2 regions of the Nonomuraea sp. NPDC052116 genome follow, and region 1 is predicted to be linked to the other one. Evidence: predicted binding sites of a transcription regulator. Region 1 holds the regulator's gene; the other holds the start of a gene.
What was found. The regulator HrcA, encoded in region 1, represses chaperone genes, less so after heat shock. The targets are predictions, from matches to a motif close to TTGGCACTCTCNNNNNGAGAGTGCCAA.

Region 1 (7,423 bases):
CGGGGGCCGAACCTGCCGGGGACGTACGGCTCGCCGGGCGCGCCGTAGCCGTAGCCGTAGCCGGGCGGCTGCGGCGCGGAGCCGTAACCGGGCGGGGGAGGGCCGTAACCCGGGGACTGCTGGCCATAACCGGGCTGGCCGTAGCCCGGTTGTCCGTAGCCGGGCTGGCCGTGACCAGGCTGGCCGTAGCCGGGTTGCCCGTACGCCGGTTGGCCGTAGCCGGGCTGGGATCCTGGCTGCTGGCCGTACCCCGGCTGGCCGTAATGGGGCTCGGAGCCGGGCTGCTGTCCGTAAACGCCGGGCTGTGACCCGGGCTGCTGGGGGCCGGAGCCCTGGCTGGGCGGGATGCTCGACGGGGGGACGAAGCGGGTGGCGTCGTCGTCCGGCGGCGGTTGCGGCGGGTCCTGGCTCATGATGCCTCCGTAACGAAGTCGATCAGTTCCTCGACCCGGCCGAGCAGTTCCGGCTCCAGGTCTGTGTACGTGGAGACGGCCCCGAGGATCCGCCGCCACGCCTCCGCGGGCTCCATGCGCCAGCCCAGGGCCGCGATGACGCCCTCTTTCCACGGCACTCCGCGCGGCACCGCGGGCCAGGCGGGAATGCGCAGCACGGACGGCTTGACCGCCTGCCAGATGTCGATGTACGGATGCCCCACGACGAGCACGTCCGGCGAGGTGATCTCGGCCGCGATCCTGCTCTCCTTGGAGCCCGGCACGAGGTGGTCCACCAGCACCCCCAGCCGGCGCTCCGGCTCCGGGCCGAACTCCGCCACGATGGCCGGCAGATGGTCCACGCCCTCCAGGTATTCGACCACGACCCCCTCGACCCGCAGGTCATGGCCCCAGATCTTCTCCACCAGGGCGGCGTCGTGCACGCCCTCCACGTAGATGCGACTCTCCCGGGCGACCCTCGCCCGCAGCCCCTCCACGGCGATCGAGCCCGACGCGCTGCGCCTGGGTCCCGCAGGGGCCGCCGACGGGCGTACCAGCGTCACGGGCTTGCCCTCCAGCAGGAACGCGGCGGGCGCGAGCGGGAACAGCCGGCGCTTGCCGAACCGGTCTTCGAGCGTGACGGCCTCCTTGTCACAGGCCACCACCGCGCCGCAGAAGCCGCTGTCGGCGTCCTCCACGACGAGGTCCAGCTCGGCCGCCACTTTCGGGATCTTGCCCTTGCCCGGCCGCCGCCAATTCCCCGCCAGCACATCGCCCTCGTACACACGGGGACCGTAGCAAATCACCCGCCGACCGCAAGGCGCTTGCGCGCGCCGCTGCGGCGGACCAGCACGATGATGGTGCCGGCGATGGCGATGAGCAGTCCCGCCCCGGGGATCAGGATGAGCGCCATGACCCCGCCGGCGATGCCGCCCGCGGCCGCGGTCAGCTCGCGGCCCACGCCGTACCGCACGTCGGCCTGCTCCTGGGTGGTGCAGGACAGCTGGTAGTCGCCCCTGGTGGGCGCGTTGATCACGAGGATCTGCTCCCACTTGACGGACCCGGACGTGACCGTCTGCGTGCCGGTGGTCTTGGCGAGCCTGGCTCCGTTGGTGATCTGGCACTCGTAGTGGACGGCGGTGTCGCTGGATAGGTAGACGGCGGGTTTGTTCGCCGGGTCGATCGGCACCGTCACGGTTTCGCCGGACGCGAACGTCCTGGTGGGGGCTATGTTGCTGACGCTGCTGACGATGCCCGTGGCGAACAGGACGACGCCTGCGATGGTGCAGACCACGGCGATGCCCCAGACGAGCCCGATCCACCAAAGTCGCGGTTTGATGGCTTTCGAGTCGATTCGTGCGGGGAATTGGGGTTGTTGGCCGTACTGTCCGTACTGAGGAGGTGGGCCGTATTGGGGCAGCGGGCCGTACTGAGGCGGAGGCCCGTACTGCGGCGGCGGCCCGTACTGGGGCGGTGGCTGGCCGTAGCCGGGCTGAGACCCGGGCTGAGGGCCGTAGCCGGGCTGGGACCCGGGCTGGGGGCCGTAACCCGGCTGGGAGCCGGGCTGGGGCCCATACGGCGGAGGCGGGGAGTTGTCGCTCATGTCGGCAAGTGTGGTACTTGCCCCTTGTAAGAAGCTAGGAGCCTGGTTGCGACCTTGTGTTATCGCACCTTGTGGATGAGAGCCGTACACTTGGCACTCAGGAATGCAGAGTGCTAGATGGTTGCGTTCCCTGGATGTCAGAGGCAGGAGGTGAGCACGTGCTCGACGATCGGAAGCTGGCGGTGCTCCGCGCCATTGTCGAAGACTACGTGTCCACCAACGAACCGGTGGGCTCCAAGGCGCTCGCCGAGCGCCACAACCTGAAAGTCTCCCCGGCGACGGTCAGGAACGACATGGCCGCGCTGGAGGAGGAGGGCTACATCACCCAACCCCACACCAGCGCCGGCCGCGTGCCGACCGACAAGGGCTATCGGCTGTTCGTCGACCGGCTCTCGCAGGTCAAGCCCCTGTCCGGGGCCGAGCGCAGGGCCATCGAGACGTTCCTGGCCGGTGCGGTCGACCTCGACGACGTGGTCACCCGCACGGTCCGGCTGCTCGCGCAGCTGACCAGGCAGGTGGCGGTGGTGCAATACCCGACGCTGACGCGTTCGACGGTCAGGCACGTCGAGCTGGTGCCGCTGAACGACCGGCGGGTCATGCTCGTGCTGATCACCAACACCGGCCGCGTCGAGCAGCGCGTCATCGAGCTGCCCGAGGTGGTGGAGGACACCCGCATCGCCCACCTGCGCGCGGTCCTCAACGCCTGCCTCGACGGCTGCGGCCTGAGCAACGTGCCCGAGCTGGTCGCCGACCTGCCCGAGCGGCTCCCTCTCGAAGACCGCCCGGTGGTGGCGACGATCCTGTCGGTGCTGCTGGAGACGCTGGTCGAGCGGCACGACGAGAAGATCGTGTTCGCCGGCGCGGCCAACCTCGCGGGCGCCGACTTCTCGATCGGCCTGCGCGACGTGCTCGAGGCGCTGGAGGAGCAGGTCGTGCTCATGAGGCTGCTCGGCGAGACATCCGCAGACACACCGTCCGCGCTCACCGTGCGCATCGGCTCCGAAAACCCCTATCTGCGGGGGACATCCATAGTCGCGACCGGATACGGTTCAGGCGACAACCAACTGGCCCGGCTCGGGGTGTTGGGGCCCACGAGGATGGACTACCCAGTGACGATGGGAGCCGTGCGCGCGGTGGCACGCTACGTCAGCCAGATCCTGGCTGCATCATAAGAGGTCGATAAGTGGCAAACAGCGACTATTACGCCACCCTCGGGGTGCGCCGTGACGCCAGTCAGGACGAGATCAAGAAGGCTTATCGCCGACTTGCCCGCGAGCTGCATCCCGACGTGAACCCCGATCCTGAGACCCAGGAGCGGTTCAAGGAGATCACGCAGGCCTACGAGGTGCTGTCCGACCCGAACAAGCGCCAGATGTACGACCTGGGTGGCGACCCCTTCGGCGGCGCCGGAGCAGGCGCGGGCGCCGGCGGCTTCGGAGCGGGCTTCCCCTTCAGCGACATCATGGACGCGTTCTTCGGCACCGCGGCCGGCGCCAGGGGGCCGCGCTCGCGTGCCCGCAGGGGACGCAACGCCACCATCCGGGTCGAGCTCGACCTGCGCGAGACGGCGTTCGGCACCACGCGTGAGCTGGTCGTCGACACGGCCGTGCTCTGCGAGGTCTGCCACGGGGCCGGCACGGCGGCCGGCACCCACCCCGACACCTGCGACATGTGCAACGGGCGCGGCGAGATCTCCCAGGTCACCCGCTCGTTCCTGGGCCAGGTCATGACCTCGCGGCCGTGCCCGCAGTGCGGCGGTTTCGGCACCATCATCCGCCACCCCTGCCAGGAGTGCTCCGGCGACGGCCGGGTGCGCACCCGCCGTACGATCAAGGTCCGCATCCCCGCGGGCGTCGAGGACGGCACCCACATCCAGCTCGCCGGCGAGGGTGAGGTCGGCCCCGGCGGCGGCCCGCCCGGAGACCTGTTCCTCGAGATCGTCGAGCGTGCCCACGAGATCTTCGAGCGGCGCGGCGACGACCTCCACTGCACCGTGCAGATCCCGATGACGGCGGCCGCGCTCGGCACCATCCTGGCGGTCGAGACGCTCGACGGCTCGGAGGAGGTCGACGTCCGCCCCGGCACGCAGTCGGGCCAGGTCATCACCATGTTCGGGCGGGGCGTGCAGCGGCTCAACGAGTCCGGCCGCGGCGACCTGCTGATCCACGTCAACGTCGAGACCCCGACCCGCCTCGAGCCCGCGCAGGAGGAGCTGCTGCGCGAGCTGGCCAAGCAGCGGGGCGAGGAGCGGCCGCCGGGCAAGTTCGCGCCCGGTCAGCAGGGCTTCTTCTCGCGGCTGCGCGACGCCTTCAACGGCAGGTGACGTGACCGTCCCGGTGTTCCTGTCGCAGGAGCTGGACGGCCCCGAGCTGACGCTCGGCGGCCCGGAGGGGCGCCACGCGGCCTCCGTGCGGCGCCTGCGGGCCGGTGAGCGGATCGATCTGACGGACGGCGCCGGCGCGGTCGCCGAGTGCGTCGTACGCGAGGTCCTCAAGGACGCGCTGAGGCTCGACGTCCTGCGCCGCTACGAGGTCGAGCCGCCGCGGCCGCGGCTGGTCGTCGTCCAGGGGCTGCCCAAGGGCGACCGGGGCGAGCTGGCCGTCGAGATGATGACCGAGGCGGGCGTGGACGTCATCGTGCCCTGGGCCGCCTCGCGCAGCATCACCCAGTGGAAGGGCGACAAGGTCGCCAAGGGGCTGCACAAGTGGCGCTCGACGGCTCGTGAGGCGGGCAAGCAGGCCCGCAGGTTCCACCTTCCCGAGGTGACGGAGCCCGCCACCACCGCGCAGGTCGACAAACTGCTGGCTGGCGCGGCGCTGGGGCTGGTGCTGCACGAGGAGGCGGCCGAGCCGCTGTCCGGCGTGGCGCTGCCCGCGTCGGGCGACATCGTGGTGGTCGTGGGGCCCGAAGGGGGCGTCTCGGACGACGAACTGGCCGGGTTCCGGGCGGCAGGGGCGGTGTCCGTGCTGCTGGGGCCCACGGTGCTGCGTACGTCCACGGCAGGGGTGGCGGCGGCCTCGGTGCTGCTCACGCGTACCGGACGCTGGTAGGGCCTTTCAGGGCGTCGTGTGAGAGGCGTCCACCAACGGGCTGGTCACGTCGGTCGGACTGTCGGTGATGTCGTCGGGCGGGCACTCGTCGGCCGGGCACGTCGTGGGCTGCAGGGTCTCCTCCACCGATGACGACGGCGTCGGGGTCGGCGAGACCGTGGGGCAGTCGGACGGCGGCTCGGCCTGCTCGGCCAGGGGCGACGGGCACTCGGTCGTCGTGGGAGTGGGGGTCGGCGAGGGCCTGGTGGTCGATTCGGCCCTCTTCGTGGGCCGGGGCGTCGGGCTCTTGGAGGGGATCTCGGGGATCCCCACCGGGTGCTGGTCGTGGCTGGTCGGCTGCCTGGGCGGCGGCTCCTGGGAGCGGGTGGTGGAGGAGTTGGACGGCACCTTGGAGGTCGTCTCGCTGTCCACCCACTTGGCGGGCTGGTCGATGATCTGCGAGCGCAGGCTGGGAACGGCCATCACGATCGTTCCCGCCACCAGGAGGGCGCTGGCGGCGGCCGCGCCCGCTCGCCACCAGAACAGATTGCGGACGCCGCGCCGCTCGATGCGGGTGCGGATGATCTCCAGTCCGTCCGGCGAGGGCACGACCGCGTCCGCCTCCGCGCGGAGCGCACGGCGCAGGAGATCTCCGTGCTCGTCGGGGGGCTGGGTCATGACATTTTCTCCAGAACGGATCGCAAGGCGGCCATGCCACGTGCGGTGTGGCTCTTGACCGCGCCCTTGCTGATGCCCATCGCGTGGGCTATCTCAGCTTCGGACAGATCACCGTAGTACCGCAGAACCAGTGCTTCTCTCTGTCGGGTCGGCAGGGCCCGTAACGCCTCGATGACGGCGGAGCGTTCCAGCTCGCCGATCGCGCCGTTCTCGGCGCTCGGGGCGTCCGGCAGACCCTTGGGAGCGTACTTCTCGACGACCGCGCGGTGACGCAGCACGGAACGGGACCGGTTGACGACGGATTGACGGAGGTAGGCCAGTGCCTTGTCGGGGTCGCGCAGCCTGCGCCAGGCGCCATGAATGGCGACGAACGCATCCTGCACGACTTCCTCGGCTGTTGCTATGTCTCGCACCAGCAACACGGCAAGACGCACCAACGACCGAAAATGCGCGCTGTAGAGCGCGGTCACGGCCATGTCGGCATCCCACCCGACCGGCACCGCCCCCATCGACCTGTCGGCCAGAAGGGTTTCGGTGGTCACATCAGTGGGACGCGCGGCCTTCCCAGAGGGTTTACGCTCTTCCGGTTCTTGAGGTTTCCCCGGTTCCTTAGGGTGCATTACCCAGTCGTGTCCTCGCCAGGTGGCGCTCGCCCGACCCTGAATCGTCTCTTTTTTTGCTGAAGTGTCGCACACTTACCCTAACCGTGTGGATCTTCCTGCGCACGACACAGCTGATTACCGATTCGCAACGGGTTCCGTACGTCGGGGGTCTCGATAGGGTGGCTGGGTGAGCGATTGCCTCTTCTGTCAAATCGTCGCCAAGGAGATTCCCGCCGAGATCGTTTACGAAACCGGCAGGACGCTGGCGTTCCGCGACGTCAACCCGCAGGCTCCGACCCACGTGCTGGTCATCCCGAAGCAGCACCACCGCGACGCCGCGGAGCTCGCCAAGGCCGACGACGGGCTGGCCGACGACGTGCTCAAGACCGCCCACGCCGTGGCCGTGCAGGAGGGCGTGGCCGACGGCGGCTACCGCGTGGTGTTCAACACCGGGCCCGGCGCCGGGCAGACGGTCTTCCACGTGCACGCCCACGTCCTGGGCGGGCGCGGCCTCACCTGGCCCCCCGGCTGATATTGGGGAGAGCAATCGGCCGGGTCCCGGATACCATGGGCTCAGACGAACAACGCAAGAGACCTGGAGGCATCAGGCCGCTGGCCTGCCCATGTCCGAACTACACGAATCCCGACGTACGGCACCTCCCTCGCGCACTCAAGCCAAGGTGCTGATTCCGGACGAATACCCGATGGTCAGCCTCCTGGGCTCCCGCGACGAGCTGCTACGCGTCATCGAGGGTGCCTTCAGGGCCGACATCCACGTACGGGGTAACGAGATCACCGTCACCGGCAGCCCCGACGAGAGCGGCACCGTGGTGCGGCTCTTCGAGGAGTTGGTCGAGGTCCTGCGCAGCGGCGGCGAGCTCACCCCCGACGCGGTCGAGCGGAGCATCGCCATGCTCCGCATGACCTCCGACCGTCCCGCCGAGGTGCTGTCGCTCGACATCCTCTCCTCGCGCGGGCGCACCATCAGGCCCAAGACGGTCAACCAGAAGCGCTACGTCGACGCGATCGACCAGCACACGGTCGTGTTCGGCATCGGCCCCGCCGGCACCGGCAAGACCT
Region 2 (7,423 bases), on a different contig from region 1:
GCCGCGTGCCCCACTCGTCATTCCGTCCCTCCACCGGAGATCACCAGAAGGTCGATGTCGACCGGGGAAGGGCCGGGTTCTCCGGTCATCCGGGCCGCCCACGAGCCGAAGACAAGGGCCTTCTCCACGCCACCGACGCTCGCCAGTTCCTCCGCGAGGACCTGGGCCGGGCCAAGGGTGATCGTGACGAGATCGCGGAGCGCGCCGTGAAAGGGGGCGCTGCGGTTCGCGCTCACCAGCTTGGTACGCCCTACGTGCCGAGCACCGAGGACTCCCGCCTGTTCGAGCTTGGCGACCTCGCGGGCCATCGTGCCACTGTCCGTCCCGGCAATCGCCGCCAGATCGCTCCTGGTCCCCGATATAGGTGAACGTCAGCACCGCGCAGGTGATCCGAGAGCGGAAGATCGGGAAACGGCGGGAGGCGGTTTCTGCATGCCTGGATCCTTTGACAGAGGCATGCGTGATTGGTCGATCACGCTATCTCGCCTACGCTCCACAGCTGCGGCGCCGATCTTGAGGAGGCAGTGGATCAGAGGGACGACCGATGAGACGATCATGGCCGCGAACGCATAAATGGAGGCATTGATGCGTACATTTCGGACGTTCACCGCGGCAGCCGGAGCACTCATGGCCGTCGCCCTCAGCGCATCACCCGCGGCGGCCGCGCAGGCCCCCACGTACGTCTTCCACAAGCAGACCCTGTGGAAGTCGATCCCCGCCAGTGGATCCCAGGGGGCCACCTGCTACCGGCTGCCGGCGGTCGTGAAGACCAGGAACGACGTGCTGCTCGCCTTCGCCGAGCGCCGCAACAAGAACAACTGCGCCGACCACGGCGCGTTCGACGTCGTCATGCGGCGCTCGACCGACGACGGCGTCACCTGGGAGGCCAGCAGGGTCGTCCTGCCCAGTACGGCCGGAGCGGCCCTGCAGGGGAACGCGACCGTGGTCGCCGACTCCGGCGGGCCGGTGTTCCTGTTCACGACCTCGGAGCCGACCGCGTCCCAGACGACGCCGCGTACGCCGAAGGTCCAGGTCAGCACGGACGACGGCGTCACCTGGTCGAGCCCGAAGGACCTGTCGGGGGTCATCAAGGCGCCCGCGGGCGCCGGGGACTGGTTCGCCACGGGGCCGGGGCACGGCATCCAGCTGACCCAACCGGCCCACAACGGCCGCCTGGTGGTGCCCGTCTACTTCAGCGTGGGCGACACGCAGAGCGTACGGCTGATCTACAGCGACGACCACGGCGCGACGTGGCAGATCGGTGCGACCGCGACCTACGACAAGTCGGTCCTGAAGCTGGGCGAGCAGACCCTGGTCGAGCGGACCGACGGCGGCGTCCTCGTGATCGCCCGCAACGGCGCCGTACCCGACGACCAGACCTCCGTCCACGGCCTGGCCCGGGGCGTGAGCATGGACGGAGGCGAGTCGTTCGACGGCGACTTCCGGGCCGACGGCGCCGTCACCGCTCCGCCCACCCACCCGGCCCTGCTGCGCCAGCGGGACAAGGCCCCCTACACCCGGATCCTGCTCTCCGCGCCCGCCACGCCGAAGACCGACAACAACCCGGTGGGCATGAACGTGCGCTCGTCCTTCGATGAGGGCGCGACCTGGCGGAACTATGACAGCTCCACCAACAACGCGGGGGTGAGGATCGACGGCGACCACGCCGGATATTCCGACATGGCGCTCCTCGGCAACGGCGCGATCGGCGTCCTGTACGAGGCGGGCGTGAACCGCTTCCGGGACGAGATCCGCTGGAACTGGTTCTGGGAGAGCGCGATCGGCCTGCGCTGAACCGCCCCAGGAACGCCGAACGGCCCGCAACCCTTTCGGGTGTGCGGGCCGTGGCGAGAGAAGAGCCGGGTCAGTGGCCGTGGCCGTGACCGTGGCCCGCGCCGGCGGCGGGGGCCTCCTCCTCGGGCTTGTCCACTACGAGCGCCTCGGTCGTGAGGAGCATGCCCGCGATCGACGCGGCGTTCTGGACGGCCGAACGCGTGACCTTGACCGGGTCGATGACGCCCTGCGCGATCAGGTCGCCGTATTCGCCGGTCGCGGCGTTGAGGCCGTGACCGGCCTCCAGCTCGGCGACCTTGTGCGTCACCACGTAGCCCTCGAGACCGGCGTTCTCGGCGATCCAGCGGGCCGGCTCGACCAGGGCGCGGCGCACGACGCCGACACCCGTGGCCTCGTCGCCCGTCAGGCCGAGGTCGTCGAGAGTCTTGGAGACGTGGATCAGCGCGGAGCCACCGCCGGAGACGATGCCCTCCTCGATCGCGGCGCGCGTCGCGGAGATCGCGTCCTCGAGGCGGTGCTTCTTCTCCTTCAGCTCCACCTCGGTGGCGGCGCCGACGCGCAGCACGCACACACCGCCGGCGAGCTTGGCCAGGCGCTCCTGCAGCTTCTCGCGGTCCCAGTCGGAGTCGGACTGCTCGATGGCGAGCTTGATCTCCTTGACGCGGTCCTCGATGGCCTGCGGGTCACCGGCGCCGTCGACGATGGTGGTGTTGTCCTTCGTGACGACGACGCGGCGGGCCGTGCCGAGCACCTCGAGACCGACGTGCTCCAGCTTGAGGCCGACCTCCTCGCTGACGACCTGGCCACCGGTGAGGGTGGCGATGTCCTGCAGCATGGCCTTGCGGCGGTCGCCGAAGCCCGGGGCCTTGACGGCCACGGAGGTGAAGGTGCCGCGGATCTTGTTGGTGACCAGGACGGCCAGGGCCTCGCCCTCGACGTCCTCGGCGATCACGAGCAGCGGCTTCTTCGTCTGGGCGATCTGCTCCAGCAGCGGCAGGAAGTCCGCGATGGAGGCGATCTTGCCCTGGTTGATCAGGATGTAGGCGTCCTCGAGGACGGACTCCATCCGCTCGGGGTCGGTCACCATGTACTGCGACACGTAGCCCTTGTCGAACTGCATGCCCTCGGTGAACTCGAGCTCCATGCCCATGGCGTTGGACTCTTCGACGGTGAGGACACCGTCCTTGCCCACCTTGTCGAACGCCTCGGCGATCAGGTCGCCGATCTGCGCGTCCTGGGCGGAGATCGTCGCGACGTTGGCGATCTCCTTCTTGTCGGCGACCTCGCGGGCGCTGTCGAGCAGCTTGTCGCTGATCGCCTTGGCGGCCTTGTCGATGCCGCGCTTGAGCGACAGCGGCGAGGCGCCGGCGGCCACGTTGCGCAGGCCCTCGCGGACCATGGCCTGGGCCAGCACGGTGGCGGTGGTGGTGCCGTCACCCGCGATGTCGTTGGTCTTGGTGGCAACTTCCTTGGCGAGCTGGGCGCCGAGGTTTTCGTAGCGCTCTTCCAGCTCGATCTCACGAGCGATGGTCACACCGTCGTTCGTGATCGTCGGCGCACCGAACTTCTTGTCGATGACGACGTTGCGGCCGCGCGGGCCGAGGGTTACCTTCACGGCGTCGGCGAGGGCGTTCACACCGCGCTCGAGCGCGCGGCGGGCATCCTCGTCGAACTCCAGGATCTTCGCCATTGTTTGAAAGTCCTCTCCTAGCGTCGAAAGCCCCGGCCGCCCTCAAGAGCGCCCGGGGCTCGACACATCCGGCTTACTTCTCGATGATCGCGAGAACGTCGCGGGCGGAGAGCACGAGGTACTCCTCGCCGCCGTACTTGACCTCGGTGCCGCCGTACTTGCTGTAGAGGACGATGTCGCCCTCAGAGACGTCGAGCGGAATCCGCTTGTCGCCGTCCTCATCCCAGTTGCCGGGGCCCACCGCGAGGACCTTGCCCTCTTGCGGCTTCTCCTTGGCGGTGTCCGGGATGACCAGGCCGGAAGCGGTGGTCTGCTCGGCCTCAAGCGGCTGAACCACAATGCGGTCGCCGAGCGGCTTAACGGGAACCTTGGTGGCGGTCGTCACGATCGGACCTCCCCTTCAGATTTGAATGATCTAGAAGAGGCGACCAGCTGGGCCTGCCGTCGCGGGTGTCAGACCTGCCTCGTCGCACGTTGGCACTCTCAAGGGGAGAGTGCCAACAGGAAACATATGCAAGAGGGGCTTGACAGTCAACACGAACGCGTCTGCTGAGAGCGATCAGACCGAATCCGCCCCCTCTGGATACGGTACGCCCATGGTCCGACCGGGTCGGACGTGGCACTAACGTCGGGTGATGTGGACCTTGACGCCTTCGACGAGTTGCTGACACCGCGCGGGCAGCGCGCGCTCGCGGAGGCCGTGGAGCTGGTGGGCACGGATCCGGTGGCCGCCGCCACGAGGCTGCGCAAGACGTACGACGCCGCGCTGACCTCCGCGGCGCTCACCCAGGCGGGGCTGCGGGAGCGTGCCAGGGCCAAGTTCGGCGAGGACGCCGGGCGGATGTACTTCACGCCGCACGGCCTGGAGCAGTCCACGCGGACGGAGGTCGCCGAGCACCGCGCCCGCCGCCTGACCGCCGGGACACAGGCGGACGCGCCCCCGCACGAGCTCGGCGTCGCGGACGCACCCCTGCACGGACCGGACGTGCCCCCGCGCGGGCTCAGGCGTGGGCTGAGGGTCGTGGACGCCTGCTGCGGCGTCGGCGGCGACTTCCTCGCGCTGGCCCGCGCCGGCTGCACCGTGGCCGCCGTGGACACCGACCCGCTGACCGTCGCCGTGGCCAGGGCCAACGCCGACGCGCTCGGGCTGGCCGACAGGGTGACGGTGTCCGTGGGGGACGCGGCCGAGGTCCGGCCGGAGGAGTACGACGTGCTCTTCGCCGACCCCGCCAGGCGGACGAGCCGGGGCAGGACGTTCGACCCCATTGCCTACTCCCCGCCCTGGCCGGTGGTGCTCGACCTGGTCGCCAGAGCCTCCCGGGCGTGCGTCAAGGTCGCCCCGGGCATCCCGTACGAGTTCATCCCCGGAGGCGCCGAGGCCGAGTGGGTCTCGTACAAGGGCGAGGTCAAGGAGGCCGCCCTCTGGACCGGCCAGGAGGGAGCGGGCCGCCGCGCCACCCTGCTGCCCGGCGGCCACACGCTGACCGCCACGGGCGCCGAGGCCGCCGTCGGCCCGGTCGGCAGGTACGTCTACGAGCCGGACGGCGCGGCCATCCGGGCGCACCTCGTGGGCGAGGTGTCGGAAATCGTGAACGGACGCCTGCTCGACCCGATGATCGCCTACATCACCGGTGACGACCCGATCGACACCCCATGGGCGGCCAGATATGAAGTAGAGGACGTTCTCCCCTTTTCCGGGAAAAAGCTGCGCGCCGCCCTCCGTGAGCGACAAGTCGGAAATGTCACCATCAAGAAGCGCGCCTCCGCCGTCGACATCGAGCGCCTCCGCTCAGATCTCCGCCTAAATGGCGAAAAATCGGCAACTATCATCCTTACCCGAATCATCGATAAGCCATCGGTCATCATCTGCGACACCTCTCCACCTGCCTGAACCGGTCATTCTGCCGTTAACCTCGATCTTTCACTTCACCCCTGACGGACCTTGATCGAGAGGCTAAGGTTGGCGGACGGGAGTTCTCCCCTGCGGTTTTCCGCGTTCCCGCTCGTTCATCTGAAAATCGACCTATATCCCACCGCTGCGCGGCAGACCGTCGGCGAGCCAAAGGAGCTTTCGGTGGACCATTCCAACCACACCACCCTTCTCCAGGCAGGAGGCCAGTCCGGCATCTCCGAGAGGATGCGGGACCTGCTGGCGCGCGCCTCGCAGGATCATGTGTACGAGCAGCGCACGCAGGGGGCGGTGCTGGACGAGATCCGCCAACGGCTCGAAGGCATGGAGTGGCTGCTGCGCGAGGTGCGCGAGCGCGAGCTCGGCGGCCTCAGCGGCACGCTGCAGGCGGTCAGCGGGCGGCTCGACGACATCACCGCCAAGCCGCCGATGTGGGCGGAGGGGCTGGCTCAGCACGTCGAGGCGGTACGCGACCACGTGGACGCCGTCGGGGAGCGGATCGGAGACGTGGACGCCCGCGTCGCCCCGGTGGCCGACCTGCCCGGCCTGCGGGCCGACCTGGGCACCATGGGCGAGGGTGTGGACGAGGCGCTCACCCGCCTGCAGACGGTGCTCGACAGCACGGACGGCCTCACGAAGGGGATGTCCGACTTCGCCGCCACGCTGGCCACGCTCAACAGCAGCATGGAGGCCGCCGCGAGCCGCTTCACCAGGCTCGACAAGTCGATGGCCGACCTGACCACCCGCACCGACCGGGTCGAGGTCGCGGTCGGCGACCTGTCGGAGCACCTCACCGCCCGGCTGAGCGCCCAGGACAAGCAGCTCGCCGTCCGGATGGACGAGACGGACCAGCGGCTGACCACGCGGCTCGTCGAGGCCGACCAGCGCCTCACGACCCGCCTCGACGACACCGACCAGCGGCTCTCCGACCGCCTTGACGAGACCGACCGGCGACTGACGACCCGGCTCGACGAGACGGACCAGCAGCTGACGGTCCGCCTCGGCGAGAGCGACCAGCGACTGTCCGACCGCCTCGACCAGACCGAAGAGCGGCTCTCCGACCGGCTCGACGAGACCGACCAGCGGCTGTCCGACCGGATCGACCAGACCGGCCTGCGGCTGACCGCCCGGATGGACGAGACCGACCAGCGCCTGGCCACCAGCCTCGTCGAGGCGGACGAGCGGCTGGCCAGCCGCCTCAAGGAGTCCGACGAGCAGCTCGGCAGCCGCCTGTCCGACGTCGAGCTGCGCCTCGCCACCAGGCTCGACGAGACCGACCAACACCTCGCCATCCAGCTCGGCGAGAGCGAGCAGCGCCTGAGCGCCCGCCTCAGCGGCGTGGACGCCCGGCTCGACCGGGTCGAGGGCAGGCTCACGGGGCTCGACTCGCGGCTCACGGGGTTCGACAGCCGCCTGGAGTCGGCCGACGAGTGCCTGGCCGACATCGACACCAGGCTCGACGGCCTCGACGGCAGGATGGCCGGCGTCGACAAGCGGCTCCTGTCCGTGGACAACCAGCTCGGCGGCGTGGACAAGCGGCTGGGCACCGTGGACGGCCACCTCGGGCGCCACGACGACAGGTTCGACGCGCTCGACGTACGCATCGACGCCCGTTTCGGCGCCCTCGACGAGCGCATGGCCACCTCGGACCAGCGCCTCGGCGAGCTGTCCACGCGCAACGAGGGCCGCTTCAACAAGCTCGACACCCAGATCGACTCCGTCGACGAGCGCCTGGTCGAGGCCGAGGAGCACCTGGGCAGCCGGTTCGACGGCCTCGACACCCGCTTCAACGGGCTCGACACCCACCTCAACGGCCTGGCCACGCGCGCCGAGCAGGCCAGCGCGCACCTGGAGTCCGTCGACGACCGCATCGAGACCGTCAGCGAGCGCGTGGGCCGCCTCCCCGAGGCCCTGGCGGGCCAGAGCGAGCTGCTCCAGGCGCACGCCGGAGACCAGGCCGAGCGCCTGACCGCCGCCGCGAGCGCGCTCACCGAGCTCGTCACGGCGCGTCCCGACCGCGACCAGCTCAC

Region 2: the regulator HrcA is predicted to act here: its motif matches at 3,959-3,985, upstream of groES (co-chaperone GroES).

The regions. Positions count from the first base shown of each region.
Region 1 covers NZ_JBFAWA010000002.1:221,691-229,113, reverse strand. Annotated here, with positions in the region: gene AB0L65_RS03950 (DUF4870 domain-containing protein) at 1-413, opposite strand, end outside; gene AB0L65_RS03945 (DUF3097 domain-containing protein) at 410-1,216, opposite strand; gene AB0L65_RS03940 (hypothetical protein) at 1,234-2,034, opposite strand; gene hrcA (heat-inducible transcriptional repressor HrcA) at 2,193-3,206, shown strand; gene dnaJ (molecular chaperone DnaJ) at 3,218-4,357, shown strand; gene AB0L65_RS03925 (16S rRNA (uracil(1498)-N(3))-methyltransferase) at 4,359-5,084, shown strand; gene AB0L65_RS03920 (hypothetical protein) at 5,091-5,741, opposite strand; gene AB0L65_RS03915 (SigE family RNA polymerase sigma factor) at 5,738-6,250, opposite strand; gene AB0L65_RS03910 (histidine triad nucleotide-binding protein) at 6,531-6,875, shown strand; partial or broken gene AB0L65_RS03905 (PhoH family protein) at 6,967-7,423, shown strand, end outside.
Region 2 covers NZ_JBFAWA010000005.1:406,065-413,487, forward strand. Annotated here, with positions in the region: gene AB0L65_RS12155 (hypothetical protein) at 18-308, opposite strand; gene AB0L65_RS12160 (sialidase family protein) at 586-1,794, shown strand; gene groL (chaperonin GroEL) at 1,865-3,484, opposite strand; gene groES (co-chaperone GroES) at 3,558-3,872, opposite strand; gene AB0L65_RS12175 (methyltransferase domain-containing protein) at 4,122-5,375, shown strand; gene AB0L65_RS12180 (hypothetical protein) at 5,559-7,423, shown strand, end outside.